Regions from separate parts of the Enterobacter sp. fkY84-1 genome, predicted to be linked through region 2. Evidence: predicted binding sites of a transcription regulator. Region 2 holds the regulator's gene; the other holds the start of a gene.

Region 1 (7,692 bases), 440 kb from region 2:
AGATGTTCAGCTTGCCCTTGCGATGGCCGCGCAGCGCGATGCTGATGGCATCGATTTTGAAATAGTGGTGGATCTCTTTCGACACTTCGCTGACCAGCTCGTCCATATCAAGGCGCGACAGCACGGCGTTGGTGATGGCGACCAGAATGCGGAAGTTGTCGCGCTCGCGGCTCAGCAGGTCGTAATCCACGTTATTGGTCACGCGGCTTTGGATCTGCTCCGCGACGACGGCCACAATCTGGGTAAAGGTGTGCAGACGCTCGTATTCCGCCTCGCTCCAGGGCTGGTCAGTCGTGCGAATAAACTCGCAGCCACCAAAAATATGTCCCTCCGCCGCGAGCGGCAGCATGCTGTAGTGGCCGAACGGCTGGTAGAGGTTGCTCTCCGCGAGCCGCGGCCACGCCGTGCGGAACTCCTCAAAGTTGCAGTGCAGCGCTTCCGGACGGGAGAGAATACGGCGCACCGGGCCATGCGCGAGATACGTTTCGTCTTCGTACTCAAACGTTTTGCCATTATCGCGCGTTGAATAGTAGCTCGCGCGGTGCGTTCCGCTATGCCACAGTACAATCGCCGCGCTGTCGGCCAGCGCTGATTGCCTGACCAGCCGCGTCAGGGCATCGCTCAGCGCGCCGAGATCGGGCTGCTGTAAAAGTGTGCGCGTGATATCAAACAGGCCCTGCTGTCCAAGATCGCTCATCGGTGTATACGGCATTATTGCTTTCCAATAGAAACTGGCAAAAAAGAGACATTCAGTGCTGACCGCTTATGGCGCGGCTCTAGCAAATTCGGGGTAAGGGTTCCGCGTGCGGCAGGTCCAGCGTGCGCTTCACGCCGTAAAGTCCGGTCAGGCGCACCCCCTTGCGCTCAACCACTTCGCCGATGATGGCGGCCTCTTTCCCTAATGGATGCGCGCGTAGCTCTGCAAGAACGGCTTCCGCCGCCGCGCGTTCCACGCCGATCACCAGCTTGCCTTCGTTAGCAAAGTTCAGTGGGTCAAGTCCCAATAGTTCGCACAGCCCCCGCACGGCAGCTTTTACAGGCAGGCCACGCTCGGTCAGTTCAATCCCGCACCCGCTGCTTGCGGCGAATTCGTGAACCACCGCATTCACCCCGCCGCGGGTGGCATCGCGCAAGGCCTTCACGCCGGGAATAGCACACAGCGTCTGAATCAGCGGGGTGAGCACCGCGCAGTCGCTGCGCAGTTCACCGTCCAGCCCTAAGCCTTCACGCAGGTTAAGGATAGTCGCTCCGTGGCAGCCCAGCGTGCCGGTTACCAGCAGCACGTCGCCCGCGCTAAGCCGCTGTGCGCCCCAGTGAATGTTGGCGGGGATAGCCCCCATTCCGGCGGTGTTGATAAACAGCTTATCGGCCGCACCGCGCTGGACCACTTTGGTGTCCCCGGTGACGATAGCGATACCCGCCTCGCGCGCGGTGTGTGCCATGCTGTTCACCACCGCCGTGAGCGTCTCCATCGGCAGACCCTCTTCGAGGATGAATCCGCAGGAGAGGTAGCGGGGAATGGCGCCGCTGACGGCCACGTCGTTGGCCGTGCCGCAGACGGCGAGCTTGCCGATATCGCCGCCGGGAAAGAACAGCGGATCGATGACATAGCTGTCGGTGGAGAAGGCCAGTCGATCGCCCTGGGCGGTGAGGGTGGCGAGGTCAATGCGCGCCTGGTCTTCCTGCTCGGCGAGCCAGGGGTTGTTAAAGGCCTCCATGAACAGCCGGTTAATCAGCTGCTGCATCGCCTGTCCACCGCTTCCGTGCGCCATTTCCACCGTGTTCATGCTTCACACTCCTGGTTGCGATATTGATACCACGCGGCGCATGCCCCTTCGGAGGAGACCATCAGCGCGCCAAACGCCGTTTGCGGGTTACAGGTATTGCCAAATAACGGGCACTGATGCGGTTTGCATTTGCCTGTGAGCACCTCGCCACAGCGGGCCCGGGGATCGTCGCAAACCTGCTGCGGCTGCGGGCGGAAATGCGCTTCAGCGTCGAACGCGCGATAGGCTGGCGTCAGGCGCACGCCGGATTCGGCAATCAGCCCCAGTCCTCGCCACTCGCTGTCGCCTTCGACGCTGAACACCTCCGCAATGGCACGCTGAGCCCGTTCATTGCCGGCATCCGGCACCACGCGGCGGTACTGGTTTTCGACCGCGCTCAGGGCCGCTATTTTCTGCTCAACCAGCATGGTGACACCTTGCAGTAGATCAAGTGGTTCGAAACCAGCAACCACTAACGGACGATTGTACTGTTCAGCGATAAAACCGTAGGCGTCTGTGCCAATCACCATGCTGACGTGGCCCGGTGCCAGAAAGGCATCAATGCCGTTGCCTGGCGCTTCCAGCAGGCTGCGCAGGGTAGGGATAAGCGTAATGTGCTGGCAGAAGAAGAAAAAGTTATCGACGCCGCGCGCTTTCGCCTGCTGCAGCGTGATGGCCGTCGCGGGCATGGTGGTTTCAAACCCCAGGCCAAAAAATACCACCTTGCGCGCGGGGTTATCCGCTGCCAGCGTCAGGGCATCCATCGGCGAATAGACGATCCGGATGTCGGCCCCGCGCGCTTTCGCCTGCAGCAGCGAGCCGTTTTTCCCCGGCACGCGCATCGCGTCGCCAAAGGTGCAGAATATGACGTCGGGCTGGCTGGCAATCTCGATACAGCTGTCGATGCGTCCCATTGGCAGCACGCAGACCGGGCAGCCGGGGCCGTGGATAAACTCAATGTTCTCCGGCAGCAGCTGGTCGAGGCCAAATTTGAAGATCGCGTGCGTGTGCCCGCCGCACACCTCCATGATCCGCAGCGGCCTTTCTTTGGGGTAGTCCAGCCGCGCCGCGCGCGTTTTGAGGTGTCCGATAAGCTGCAGCACCTGCTCCGGCGCGCGGTATTCATCAACGTAACGCATGATTATCGCTCCTCGCCGTACAGCAGTGCGCCGACGTCCGGCTCCACGTCGAACATGTTTTGCAACGCATCCAGCGTGTCGCGGGCTTCCGCTTCGTTAATCACGCTCATGGCAAACCCCACGTGGACCAGCACCCACTGGCCGAGACGCGACGCGCCCGTTTCATCGGTGCTGCCCACCAGCGTCAGGTCTACATCACGCAGGATGCCGCAAACCTCGACTTTGGCCTGATTACCGTTGAGGGAATGGATTTGTCCCGGTACGCCTATGCACATCGTTCGTTCTCCAGCCAGCGTAACCAGCCGTCCATGCCGTCGCCGCGCGTGGCGGAGACCAGCAGGATCTCAATCTCCGGGTTCACTTCGCGGGCATACGCCAGGCACTTATCCACGTCGAAATTCAGGTACGGCAGTAGGTCGACTTTGTTCAGCAGCATCAGGGATGCCGCGGCGAACATATGCGGGTATTTCAGCGGCTTGTCTTCGCCTTCGGTCACCGAAAGCACCGCCACCTTGTGTCGTTCACCCAGATCGAAGCTCGCCGGGCAGACGAGGTTGCCGACGTTTTCAATAAACAGGATGCCGTTATCCGCCAGCGGCAGGCGCGGGGCGGCGTCGGCAACCATCTGCGCATCCAGATGGCACCCTTTGCCGGTGTTGACCTGTATTGCCGGGGTGCCGGTCTCGCGGATGCGCGCCGCGTCGTTTACCGTTTGCTGGTCGCCCTCGATCACCGCGCAGGAGACGCGCCCGTTGAGGCGTTTGAGCGTTTCGGTCAGCAGCGTGGTTTTGCCGGAACCGGGGCTGGAGACCAGGTTCAGCACCAGCTGTTTGCGGGCGGCGAAGCGGGCGCGGTTGCGGGCGGCGATCTGGTTATTTTTGTCCAGCACGTTGATTTCCACGTCCAGCATCTGGCGCTGGCTCATGCCCGGCGCGTGGGTACCCGCTTCGCCGTGGCCGTAATGCAGGTCGCCCGCGTCGGAACGCTGCGGCGCAAAGGTAATGCCGGTCAGGGCTGCCGCAGGGCGCGGGGCAGGGGAAAAGGGCGCGGAGCGAAACGCGGAGTGGGGACGGTGCTCATCCCCTTCTATATACAGGTTGCCTTCGGCGCAACCGCAGGTACTACACATACTTTACTCCTTCTCGATTTCGAGGCGTTGGATCTGCATGCCGTCATCCGCCACGATGCGCAGCCCGGTGCTCTGACACTGCGGACAGCGCTGTACCTTTGATGAGAGCAGGGTGACGTACTGCTGACACTGTTCGCACCAGCACTCCGCCTGCTGCTCCTCAATATGCAGTTCGCAGCCTTCCGCCAGCGTGCCGCGGCACACCAGCTCAAAACAGAAGGTCAGGGCGCTGGTCTCGACGCAGGAAAACGCCCCGACCTTCAGCCAGACGCCGGTGACGCGTTTCGCGTGGTTTTGCACAGCCTGCTGTTCGATAAGTTCCAGAGCCCGCTGGCAGAGGGTGATTTCGTGCATGACGCCTCCTCAATGAATTGCCCCGGTAATGCAATAACAGTGCCAGCTTGATTTTTGTTAAGGCGTGTCGATGTCACCGCTGTCGAAATGACACGTCGACACCGCGATGTTGACAGCGAATTTTTAATTAAATCCATTGAAAATCATAAGCATAAAAACTGGCATGGAATCTGCTTAACAGCCGCTATCTCCATTAAACGGATACCTTTTATGACTATTTGGGAAATCAGCGAAAAAGCGGAATACATCGCGCAGCGTCATCAGCAGTTACAGGACCAGTGGCACCTTTACTGCAACTCTCTGGTTCAGGGCATTACCTTGTCGAAAGCGCGTCTTCACCACGCGATGAGCTGTGCGGCGCAGGGCGATATGCGCTTTGTCCTCTTCGGCCATTTCATCATCAACGTCACCCTGGCGGATAACTTCAACAGCCACACCATCGAGTACTACCTCGAGACAAAAGACGGTGAAAAACAGTGTATTGCAAAGGCGCAGCTGATGGCTGACGGCATGGTGGACGGCCACGTCAGCAACCGCGATCGCCAGCAGGTACTGGAGCACTATCTGGAAAAAATCGCCCCGGTTTATAACGGCCTGTACACCGCCGTTGAACACGATCTTCCGGTCAACCTGAAGCAGCTGATGGACGGAAATACCTCAGCGAACGTGGCCTGACCCCCAGTGTGTCGAGAAGTGTCGACAAGACAGTTTTTCGTCAAAAATGACTATCACCAGAGGATAACCCGGTGAACCGTTTTGTAATTGCTGACTCGACGGTCTGTATTGGCTGTCGAACCTGTGAGGCGGCGTGTTCGGAAACGCATCGCCTGCATGGGCTACAGTCCATGCCGCGCCTGCACGTCATGCGTAATGAAAAAGAGTCTGCCCCGCAGCTCTGCCATCACTGTGAAGATGCCCCCTGCGCGGGTGTCTGTCCCGTGAACGCCATCACCCGCGTGGATGGCGCAGTCCAGCTGAACGAAAGTCTGTGCGTAAGCTGCAAGCTGTGCGGCATTGCCTGCCCGTTCGGTGCGATTGAATTCTCCGGCAGCCGCCCGCTGCATATTCCGGCCAATGCCAACTCGCCTAAAGCCCCGCCCGCGCCTCCGGCTCCAGCACGCGTCAGCACGCTGCTGGACTGGGTGCCCGGCATCCGTGCCGTGGCGGTGAAGTGCGACCTGTGCAGCTTCGATGAACAGGGCCCGGCCTGCGTGCGCACCTGTCCAACCAAAGCGCTGATTCTGGTGAACATTCGCGACATCGCCCGCACCAGCAAGCGCAAGCGCGAGCTGACCATTAATACCGACGTCGGCGATCTTTCGCTTCTGCAGGCGCTCAACGAGGGGGTGAAATGAACGCGATTACGATGATTACCAGCGCCGTGGCGTACTTTGCCGCCGCCGCCGTGCTGGCGTGGCTTCTGTCATTCCATAAAACCCTGAGCGGCTGGATCGCCGGGATCGGCGGGGCGGTTGGCAGCCTGATGACGCTGGCGGCGGGTGGAGTTGTCCTGCTCGGCGGGCAGTCCGCAGAGGCCGTGATGCCGCTGATTCGCCACACCGTTGCGATTACGCCGCTGAACGCCATCTGGCTGGTGACCTTTGGCCTGTGCGGGCTGTTTATCAGCCTGTTCAATATCGACTGGCACCGCCATCCGCACGCCAAAGCCAACGGCCTGCTGGTGAACCTGCTGATGGCGACGGCGGTCTGCACCGTGATCGCCAGCAACCTCGGCGCGCTGGTGGTGATGGCGGAGATTATGGCGCTGTGCGGCGTGTTCCTGACCGGCTGCAGCGCCTCCGGGAAAGTGTGGTTTGCGCTGGGACGCCTCGGGACGCTGCTGCTGGCGCTGGCCTGCTGGCGGGTGTGGCAGCGTTTCGGCACGCTGGAGTTCGCTGCGCTTAACGGGCATCCGCTGGGCAATGACGTCTGGCTGCTGGGCGTGATCGGCTTTGGCCTGCTGGCCGGGATTATCCCGCTGCACGGCTGGGTGCCGCAGGCGCATGCGAATGCCTCCGCGCCCGCTGCCGCGCTGTTTTCTGTGGTGGTGATGAAGGTCGGTCTGTTCGGGATTCTGGCGATGACGCTGACCGGCGGCCAGCCGCCGCTGTGGTGGGGCGTGGTGCTGCTGATTGCGGGCATGATCACCGCCTTCATCGGCGGCCTGTACGCGCTGATGGAGCACAATATCCAGCGTCTTCTGGCGTACCACACGCTGGAGAATATCGGCATCATCCTGCTCGGCATGGGCGCGGGCGTGACCGGGCTGGCGCTTAATCAACCGGCGCTGATTGCCGCTGGCTTTATCGGCGGTCTGTATCACCTGATCAACCACAGCCTGTTTAAAAGCACCCTGTTCCTCGGGGCGGGCAGCGTCTGGTTCCGCACTGGCCATCGGGATATCGAAAAGCTCGGTGGGATTGGCAAAAAAATGCCGGTGATTTCGCTGGCGATGCTGGTCGGGCTGATGGCGATGGCCGCGCTGCCGCCGCTGAACGGCTTTGCCGGGGAGTGGGTGATCTATCAGTCCTTCTTCGCCCTCGGTCAGAGCGAGGCGTTTATCGCCCGCCTGCTGGGGCCGCTGCTGGCGGTCGGGCTGGCGATTACCGGGGCGCTGGCCGTGATGTGCATGGCGAAAGTCTATGGCGTGACCTTCCTTGGCGCACCGCGTACGCGTGAGGCTGAGAACGCCTGCTGCGCACCGGTACTGATGGGCGTAAGCGTGGTCGCGCTGGCGCTGTGCTGCATCGCGGGCGGGGTTGCCGCGCCGTGGCTGCTGCCGCTGCTGGGCCACGCCATTCCGCTGCCGCTTGAGACGGCGCACACCGTCGTTTCCCAGCCGATGATTGCACTGCTGCTGATTGCAGCGCCGCTGCTGCCGTTCGTGCTGATGCTGTTCTTCAAACGCGACCGGCTCACCTCCCGCTCGCGCGGTGCCGCGTGGGCCTGCGGCTACGAACACGAACAGTCGATGGTCATCACCGCCCACGGTTTTGCTATGCCGGTGAAAGAGAACTTCGCCGCCGTGCTGAAGCTGCGCCACTGGCTGAACCCGGTGGGCTGGGTACCCGGCTGGCAGAACGCTGCCGCGCCCGCGCTGTTCCGCCGTCTGGCGTTGATCGAGCTGGCGGTGCTGGTAGTGATTGTGATTTCACGAGGAGCCTGACATGAGTCTGTTACTGGCAATTCTTCAGGCGCTGGTGCTGTTCGCCGCCGCGCCGCTGCTGTCGGGCATCACGCGCGTGGCGCGTGCCCGGATGCACAACCGTCGCGGGCCTGGCATACTGCAGGAGTACCGCGATCT
Region 2 (7,692 bases):
TCGAGGAACAGCAGCTGAGGCGAGAACGTGTCAGGCAGGTTACTCATTGCCTGTTCGAAGATCTCTGGCGATTCCGGCATGTTACGAACGTCGATACTGACGGCGGCCGAGGTCTGTCTCTCCGCAAGCGTACGGGCCAGGTCGGGCAGCAACACGACCGGAAGGTTATCGACGCAGTAAAAACCCATGTCTTCCAGCGCGCGCAGAGCAACGGATTTCCCCGACCCTGAACGACCGCTGACAATCATCAGCACCATGTTCCGTTTCTCCTCAGGACAACAGATGTGAAGGCCATCTCCTGGTTATGCATCATCCTGATTGCCTTCTGCTTCGGTGATAATTTGATAAAGCTCTTCATCACTTTGAGCCGAGCGCAGTCGACGGCAAATGGTTTTATCAGCCAGACGTTTGGCGACCAGCGACAGCGTATGCAGATGGGTTTTCGTCTGGTCAGCAGGCACCAGCAGCGCGAAGAGGAGATCGACGGGCTGGTTATCAATGGCATCAAAGGCGATCGGTGTTTCAAGCTGCACAAACACACCGACGGCACGCAGGGTATCCTCTTCCAGCTTGCCGTGCGGGATTGCGATGCCGTTGCCGATACCGGTACTGCCCATCTTTTCGCGGGTCAGAATCGCTTCGAACACCACCTGCGGCGGCAGGCCCAGCTGTTTTGCGGCCAGTTCACTGATGATTTCCAGCGCACGTTTTTTGCTCTGGCAGTGAACCGCACTGCGGGTACATTCCTGGTTAAGGACATTGCTCAGTTGAAGAGCGGAATCGTTGTTCATCATAATTTCACCTAAGCGCTAACTGTACAAATGGCCTGTTGTGTTTCACAACAGGCCGTCCTGCACCCGTTAACTGCCCGGACAATTAGTGTTGTTTCAGTTTATCTTTATGTTTATTGAGCTGTCGCGCAAGCTTATCAATCAAGCCGTCGATAGCAGCGTACATGTCTTGCCCTTCCGCACTGGCATGCAGTTCCCCCCCGTTAACATGCAGGGTGGCATCCGAGATATGAGTCACTTTCTCCACTTTCAACACAATGTAGACCTGATTGATCCTTTCGAAATACTGCTCGAGTTTTGCAAACTTCGCGTTCACAAAGTCGCGTAAAGCCTCAGTAATTTCGACGTTTTGTCCAGTGATGTTGAGCTGCATAGTGTCTTCCTTATCGGTTGTGTCAGACCAGCTGTTTACGCTGGTTGGACGGCGGAATGGATAAAGACTCTCGATACTTCGCAACAGTACGACGTGCCACCATAATACCCTGATCGGACAGCATGGTGGTTAACTTACTGTCGCTTAGTGGCTTCGCGGGATTCTCCGCGGCGATCAACTTCTTCACCAGAGCACGAATGGCCGTTGACGACGCTTCGCCGCCGCCCTCGGTATTCACATGGCTGGAGAAGAAATACTTAAGCTCAAAAATACCGCGTGGACTGTGCAGATACTTCTGCGTGGTGACACGGGAAATGGTTGATTCATGCATCTCGACGGCCTGGGCGATATCCGCCAGCACCATCGGTTTCATATACTCTTCGCCCTGCTCAAAGAAAGCCTGCTGCTGTTCGACAATGCAGCGGCTGACGCGTAGCAGCGTATCATTTCGGCTCTCCAGACTTTTGATCAGCCATCGCGCTTCCTGCAAATTGCTACGAATATATTGGTTGTCGGCGTCGTTACGCACGCTGGTGCACATGGAGGCATACTGCTGGTTGATTTGCAGGCGAGGGATGCTGTCTGAATTCAGTTCAACGACCCAGCGGCCGTTGTGTTTTCTGACCAGCACGTCCGGGATCACGTACTCGGGCTCGCTGGTCTGGATCGACTGACCGGGGCGCGGATCGAGCGACTGGATCAGATTCACCGCTTCTTTCAGCACCTCTTCTTTCAGGCGCGTGACGCGCATCAGGGTGCGGAAATCGTGGTTCGCCAGCAGATCAAGATGATCGCTGATGATCACGCGCGCCTCGTCGAGCCATGGCGTCTCTTTGCTGAACTGAGAAAGCTGGATCAGCAGGCAGTCGCGCAGATCTTTTGCGGCTACGCCTACCGGATCGAAACGCTGGATGCGCTTCAGAACAGCTTCAACTTCCTCAAGCTCAATCTCGTCGTCGCCCATGCTTTCCAGAATATCGTCCAGCGTGACGGTCAAATAGCCAGTGTCGTCAACGGCATCGACAATTGACGTGGCAATCGCGCGGTCGGTATCGGAGAAGGGGGTGAGTTCCACCTGCCACATCAGGTAATCCTGCAGCGACTGGGTGGTTTCGCCCTGATAGACCGGTAGCTCATCGTCCTGGTAGTCTGCACGCGTACCGGAAGGGGTTCCGGCGGTGTAGATTTCATCCCAGCTGGCATCAAGCGGAAGCTCGTCGGGCATCTCTTTTTGTTCGAGTGCATCCGCGGTATCGAGCGCTTCAGTATCCTGCGATTGCTGGGTATCTACCTCGTCATGAAGATCGGTTTGTTCCAGCAGGGGGTTACTGTCCAGCGCCTGCTGGAGCTCCTGCTGAAGTTCTAACGTGGACAGTTGCAACAGGCGAATTGCCTGCTGTAGCTGCGGCGTCATCGCCAGTTGTTGGCTGAGCCTTAATTGCAAACCTTGCTTCATGTTCAGAGCATTTTTCTCCGGTTCGGCGTTACGTTACCTCTACCCTATCAGAGTCTGAAGTCTTCCCCAAGATAGACGCGCTTAACATGATCGTCTTCGAGGATCTGCTGCGGCGTACCGTGGGCGATCAGATTGCCCTGGCTGACAATATAGGCGCGTTCACACACGGCCAGCGTTTCACGCACGTTGTGGTCGGTAATCAGTACGCCAAGCCCGCTGTCGCGCAGGTGCTCAATGATACGTTTAATGTCGATAACGGAGATGGGGTCAACGCCCGCAAACGGTTCATCCAGAAGGATAAATTTCGGGTTTGCGGCCAGCGCACGCGCAATCTCAACGCGACGGCGTTCGCCCCCGGAGAGTGCCTGACCGAGGCTGTCGCGCAGATGCTCAATGTGGAACTCTTCCATCAGCTCGTTAGCACGATCCTGACGCTGTTCGTTGGTCAGGTCGTTACGAATTTGCAGGACCGCCATCAGGTTGTCGTAAACGCTGAGACGACGGAAAATGGAGGCTTCCTGCGGCAGATAGCCGATCCCGCGACGCGCGCGCGCGTGCAGCGGCAGAAGACTGATGTCTTCATCGTCAATGATAATGTTGCCGGCATCGCGCGGCACAATACCCACCACCATGTAGAAGGTGGTCGTTTTACCCGCACCGTTCGGGCCAAGCAGCCCCACGATTTCGCCGGAGTTGACGGTCAGACTGACATCTTCTACGACACGGCGGCCCTTATAGGCCTTCGCGAGGTTTTTTGCAGTTAATGTTGCCATAACGAATTAGTTACTCTTCTTCTGTGCCGGGGCCTGGCCCTTGCCTTTGTCCTGCAGCTGCGACGGAACCAGTACGGTGGTCACGCGTTTGCCTTTCTCGCTGGAGGCCTGCATTTTTTGCTCTTTAACCAGATAGGTAATCTGGTCGCCGGTAATGTTGCTGTCCAGCTGTTCCAGATACGCATTCCCGGTCAGGATGACCAGATCCTTCGCCAGCTCATAGTGCATGTGCGTAGCGCGGCCTTTCACCGGCTTGCCGTTGTCCTGCATTTGATAGAAGGTTGCCGGGTTGCCGTAACCATCAATAATCTCTTTGCCCTGCTCGCCACCCGGACGGGTTACGACCACTTTGTCGGCGTTGATTTTGATGGTGCCCTGGGTCATGACGACGTTACCCGTGAAGGTGACGACGTTACCCTGCATATCGAGAGACTGGGTGTCGGACTCAATATGGATCGGCTGGTCGGTATCGCCCGTTACAGCAAGCGCGGGGAGACTGGCCGCCAGCATCGCGCTGGCGATAATTACTTTAAGGCTGAGTTTGTTTGTTTTGAATTTCATAGGAGGTTCTAACCTTTTCAATCAGCTCGGCGTTCTTGCTGCGTAAGTTCCCGCGCATTCTTAAACCGCTGGAATTAAATGTTGTGCCATACAGTGTGACCAGATCCTGCGACGTCACGTCCTGGGTTACCAGGTTGATCTGGGCATTATCCGTCGTAATTTTTCGCAGTTGCGAGTCAGCGGTCAGGGCGTTGACTTCAACGTGGCCATACAGATAAAGCATACGGTCATTTGTCAGTTTGGCCCGATCTGACTTAATTGACCACGTCGGCACTTTGTCTTTATCAAATGTGGTCATCACAGGTTGGGTAAACCATGAAACGCCATCATCGGAAAAATATTCAACATGCTGGGCAATCAGGCGATAGTTCAGCGCGCCTTCCGGGCTATAGACCACGGTGTCGCTGTGATCGCTTTTATAGGTTGGATCGGTATTGTTGATCACTTCCGTTTGCGTATCGTCGCGATCGGCAAGGTTCACGCCAATCAATACCAGTGCGACAAGCGAAAGCAAAATGATAATCCAACGTCTGGTTTTACTCATATCGATTGCCCTTTGGCCTCATCAAGCTTGCCCTGCGCCAGCAGAAGCAGATCGCAGACTTCACGGACAGCGCCGCGGCCACCGTTGATGTGGGTAACGTAGTCGGCGCGCGGGATCAGCAGCGGATGCGCATCGGCAACGGCGATGCTCAGCCCAACTTCAGCCATCACCGGCCAGTCAATCAGGTCGTCCCCGACGTAGGCCACGTTTTCCGGTGCGATAGCCAGTTTACCCAGTAAATCATTGAACGCCGCCATCTTATCGGATTGACCCTGATACAGATGGGTAATACCTAAAGTTTCACAGCGGTCTTCTACCAGTTTAGCGTTTCGTCCGGTGATGATCGCCACCTCAATCCCCGAGGTGAGCGCACAGCGGATACCGTAGCCGTCGCGAACGTTAAACGCCTTCAGCTCTTCACCATTATTGCCCATGTAAATCAGGCCGTCGGAGAGAACCCCATCCACATCGAGGATGAGCAGACGAATGTTTTCCGCCTTTGCCATCATCTGCGTACTGACCGGACCATAACAGGTTGCAAGGGATGCACCCGCATTACTCATTGTCTTATCCTTCATTACACTACGCCTGCGCGCAGCAGATCATGCATATGTACCACACCCAGCAACTGGTCGCCATCGGCAACCATAACGGAGGTGATATGGCGGGACTGCATCAGGTTCAGCACATCCACGGCCAGCGTACCCGGACGCACGCGGATACCGCCCGGCGTCATCACGTCGGCAATGCCGAGCGTGCGGACATCGACACCCATATCGAACACGCGACGCAGGTCGCCATCGGTGAAGATCCCCTGAATTTTCATCAGATCGTCGCACACGACCGTCATCCCCAGATTCTTACGGGTGATTTCCAGCAGAGCATCACGCAGGGAGGCTTCTTTACTGACGTGAGGGATCTCATCCCCGGTGTGCATAATATCGTTTACCCGCAGCAGGAGCTTGCGCCCCAGCGCGCCGCCCGGGTGGGAAAGCGCGAAATCTTCCGGCGTAAAGCCACGGGCTTCAAGCAGCGCCACGGCAAGCGCATCGCCCATGACCAGTGCAGCGGTGGTGCTGGAGGTCGGCGCCAGACCGAGCGGACAGGCCTCCTTGGGAACCTTCACGCACAGGTGAATATCGGCTGCACGCGCCATGCTGCTTTCCGGGCGGCTGGTCATGCAAATCAGCGGCACCTGCAGTCGCTTCAGAACCGGGATGAGCGCCAGGATTTCATTGGACTCACCGGAGTTGGAGAGCGCGATGACGATATCCTGCGGCGTGACCATACCCAAGTCCCCGTGCGCGGCTTCCCCCGGGTGGACAAAGAAGGAAGAGGTGCCGGTACTGGCAAAGGTTGCCGCCATTTTGCGTCCAATGTGACCGGACTTGCCCATCCCCATCACCACGACTTTGCCGGCGCAGTAGAATATCTTCTCACATGCCAGACTAAAATCCTGATTAATGTACTGATCTAACTGCGCCAGACCTTCACGTTCAATCTCCAGAACGTCTTTGCCTGCTTTCTGAAAGTCAAAACCCGGCTGCAATTCTATTTGCGACATAATGCGTTTCCGTTTACCCAGAGAGAAGAGGCGAGAGCCAGTACAGCATCGCCATCCATACGATAAATCCACCCGTCAGCAGCGCGCCTGCGCCTTTGCCGATCTGTCGTTGCCGCCGCCAGCAGAGCAGGGCAAAAATCACGCTGACCAGCAACATCACGCCGTAATCACGTGAGAACGCCAGAGGATTAAAGGGCCCTGGCGAAATCAGGGCCGGCAGTCCCATCACAATGGCGATATTAAAAATGTTAGAACCGATGATATTACCAATGGCAATGTCATCCTCACCTTTACGTGCACCCGCAATGGCGGTGGCCAGCTCCGGCAGGCTGGTGCCGATGGCAATCACCGTCAGGCCTATAGTCAGCTCGCTGATGGCAAAATAGTTCGCCAGCACCGTCGCGTTATCCACGACCATGCGCGTTGCCATCGGCATGATGATCAGCGCGACGCCCAGCCAGAGCAGGGCAACAGGCAGCGTGCCTTCTCGCGGAAGCTCGGCGACCTGCTCGCGCGTGAGGCTATCCTGACCCTGCTTTTCAGCCAGACGGGCGATTTTAACACTATACAGCAGCCAAATAACGGCCAGCGCCAGCAGGAAAATGCCGTCGCTGTAGCTCAGTACGCCATCGTAAAATACGCATCCTGCCAGCAGGCTTACGAGTAACATTAGCGGCAATTCACGGCGCAGAACATCAGAATGCACGCGAAAAGGATGGAGCAGCGCGGCCAGGCCTAAAATCAATAAAATATTGACGATGTTAGAGCCAATGGCGGTGCCGACTGCCAGGTCTACCTGACCATGCAGCGAGGCGGAGACAGAGACGATGATTTCAGGAAGCGACGTTCCTACGCTGACCACGGTCATGCCGATGACAACAGGCGGTACGCCACTCAGGCGACACAGGATAGATGCAGCAAACACTAAACGGTCAGCACTGTAGACCACCAACAGTAAACCAATTATTAACAGTGCTGTTGCTAAAAGCATCAAAAGTCCTTTCTTCAGGTATACTCGTCGGTCCATTGCTCGGGAATGGCTGGACTGCATACAGTCTGAGGCGTAACGAATTCCTAATTTTGACTTTATGCGCCGGAAAAGTAAAACAAATGCCAGCTTTCGCTAACCTCTACGGTTATTATTCTGTAAAAATGCGGAGTTTAGGGCTGATTCAGGCTACATGCCTTAACGTGAGCAGGATAAGAAAGGAACCATAAATGAGCCAAACCATGGCGAATTTAGTCGATGTCCGCGGGGTGAGTTTTTCTCGCGCCAACAGATTGATATTTGATGATATTTCGTTGACCGTGCCGCGTGGCAAAATTACTGCCATCATGGGGCCGTCCGGGATCGGTAAAACGACCCTGCTCCGCCTTATTGGTGGGCAGATCCCACCGGATAGCGGTGAAATCCTCTTTGACGGCGAAAACATCCCGGAGATGTCGCGCTCGCGCCTGTATACTGTTCGCAAACGCATGAGCATGCTCTTTCAGTCGGGGGCTTTGTTCACCGACATGAACGTCTTTGATAACGTTGCCTATCCGCTGCGCGAGCATACCAGCCTGCCGCCTGCGCTGCTGAAAAGCACGGTGATGATGAAGCTAGAAGCCGTCGGGCTGCGGGGCGCCG

The links. The regulator sigma-54, encoded in region 2, starts transcription at its own class of promoters, with help from an activator protein. The targets are predictions, from matches to a motif close to GTTGGCACANNTTTCGCTNT.
Region 1: a site for sigma-54 is predicted at 4,416-4,435, ahead of hypA (hydrogenase maturation nickel metallochaperone HypA). Genes of this name have one in related genera too.

Annotation. Positions count from the first base shown of each region.
Region 1 is NZ_CP169393.1:3,726,685-3,734,376, reverse strand. It holds gene flhA (formate hydrogenlyase transcriptional activator FlhA) at 1-712, opposite strand, end outside; gene hypE (hydrogenase expression/formation protein HypE) at 777-1,787, opposite strand; gene hypD (hydrogenase formation protein HypD) at 1,784-2,905, opposite strand; gene ACEPLT_RS17800 (HypC/HybG/HupF family hydrogenase formation chaperone) at 2,908-3,180, opposite strand; gene hypB (hydrogenase nickel incorporation protein HypB) at 3,171-4,034, opposite strand; gene hypA (hydrogenase maturation nickel metallochaperone HypA) at 4,038-4,388, opposite strand; gene hycA (formate hydrogenlyase regulator HycA) at 4,599-5,063, shown strand; gene ACEPLT_RS17780 (4Fe-4S dicluster domain-containing protein) at 5,135-5,743, shown strand; gene hycC (formate hydrogenlyase subunit 3) at 5,740-7,554, shown strand; gene ACEPLT_RS17770 (respiratory chain complex I subunit 1 family protein) at 7,556-7,692, shown strand, end outside.
Region 2 is NZ_CP169393.1:4,169,908-4,177,599, reverse strand. It holds gene rapZ (RNase adapter RapZ) at 1-257, opposite strand, end outside; gene ptsN (PTS IIA-like nitrogen regulatory protein PtsN) at 303-794, opposite strand; gene hpf (ribosome hibernation promoting factor) at 877-1,164, opposite strand; gene rpoN (RNA polymerase factor sigma-54) at 1,187-2,620, opposite strand; gene lptB (LPS export ABC transporter ATP-binding protein) at 2,668-3,393, opposite strand; gene lptA (lipopolysaccharide ABC transporter substrate-binding protein LptA) at 3,400-3,954, opposite strand; gene lptC (LPS export ABC transporter periplasmic protein LptC) at 3,923-4,498, opposite strand; gene kdsC (3-deoxy-manno-octulosonate-8-phosphatase KdsC) at 4,495-5,061, opposite strand; gene kdsD (arabinose-5-phosphate isomerase KdsD) at 5,076-6,062, opposite strand; gene ACEPLT_RS19925 (calcium/sodium antiporter) at 6,076-7,053, opposite strand; gene mlaF (phospholipid ABC transporter ATP-binding protein MlaF) at 7,281-7,692, shown strand, end outside.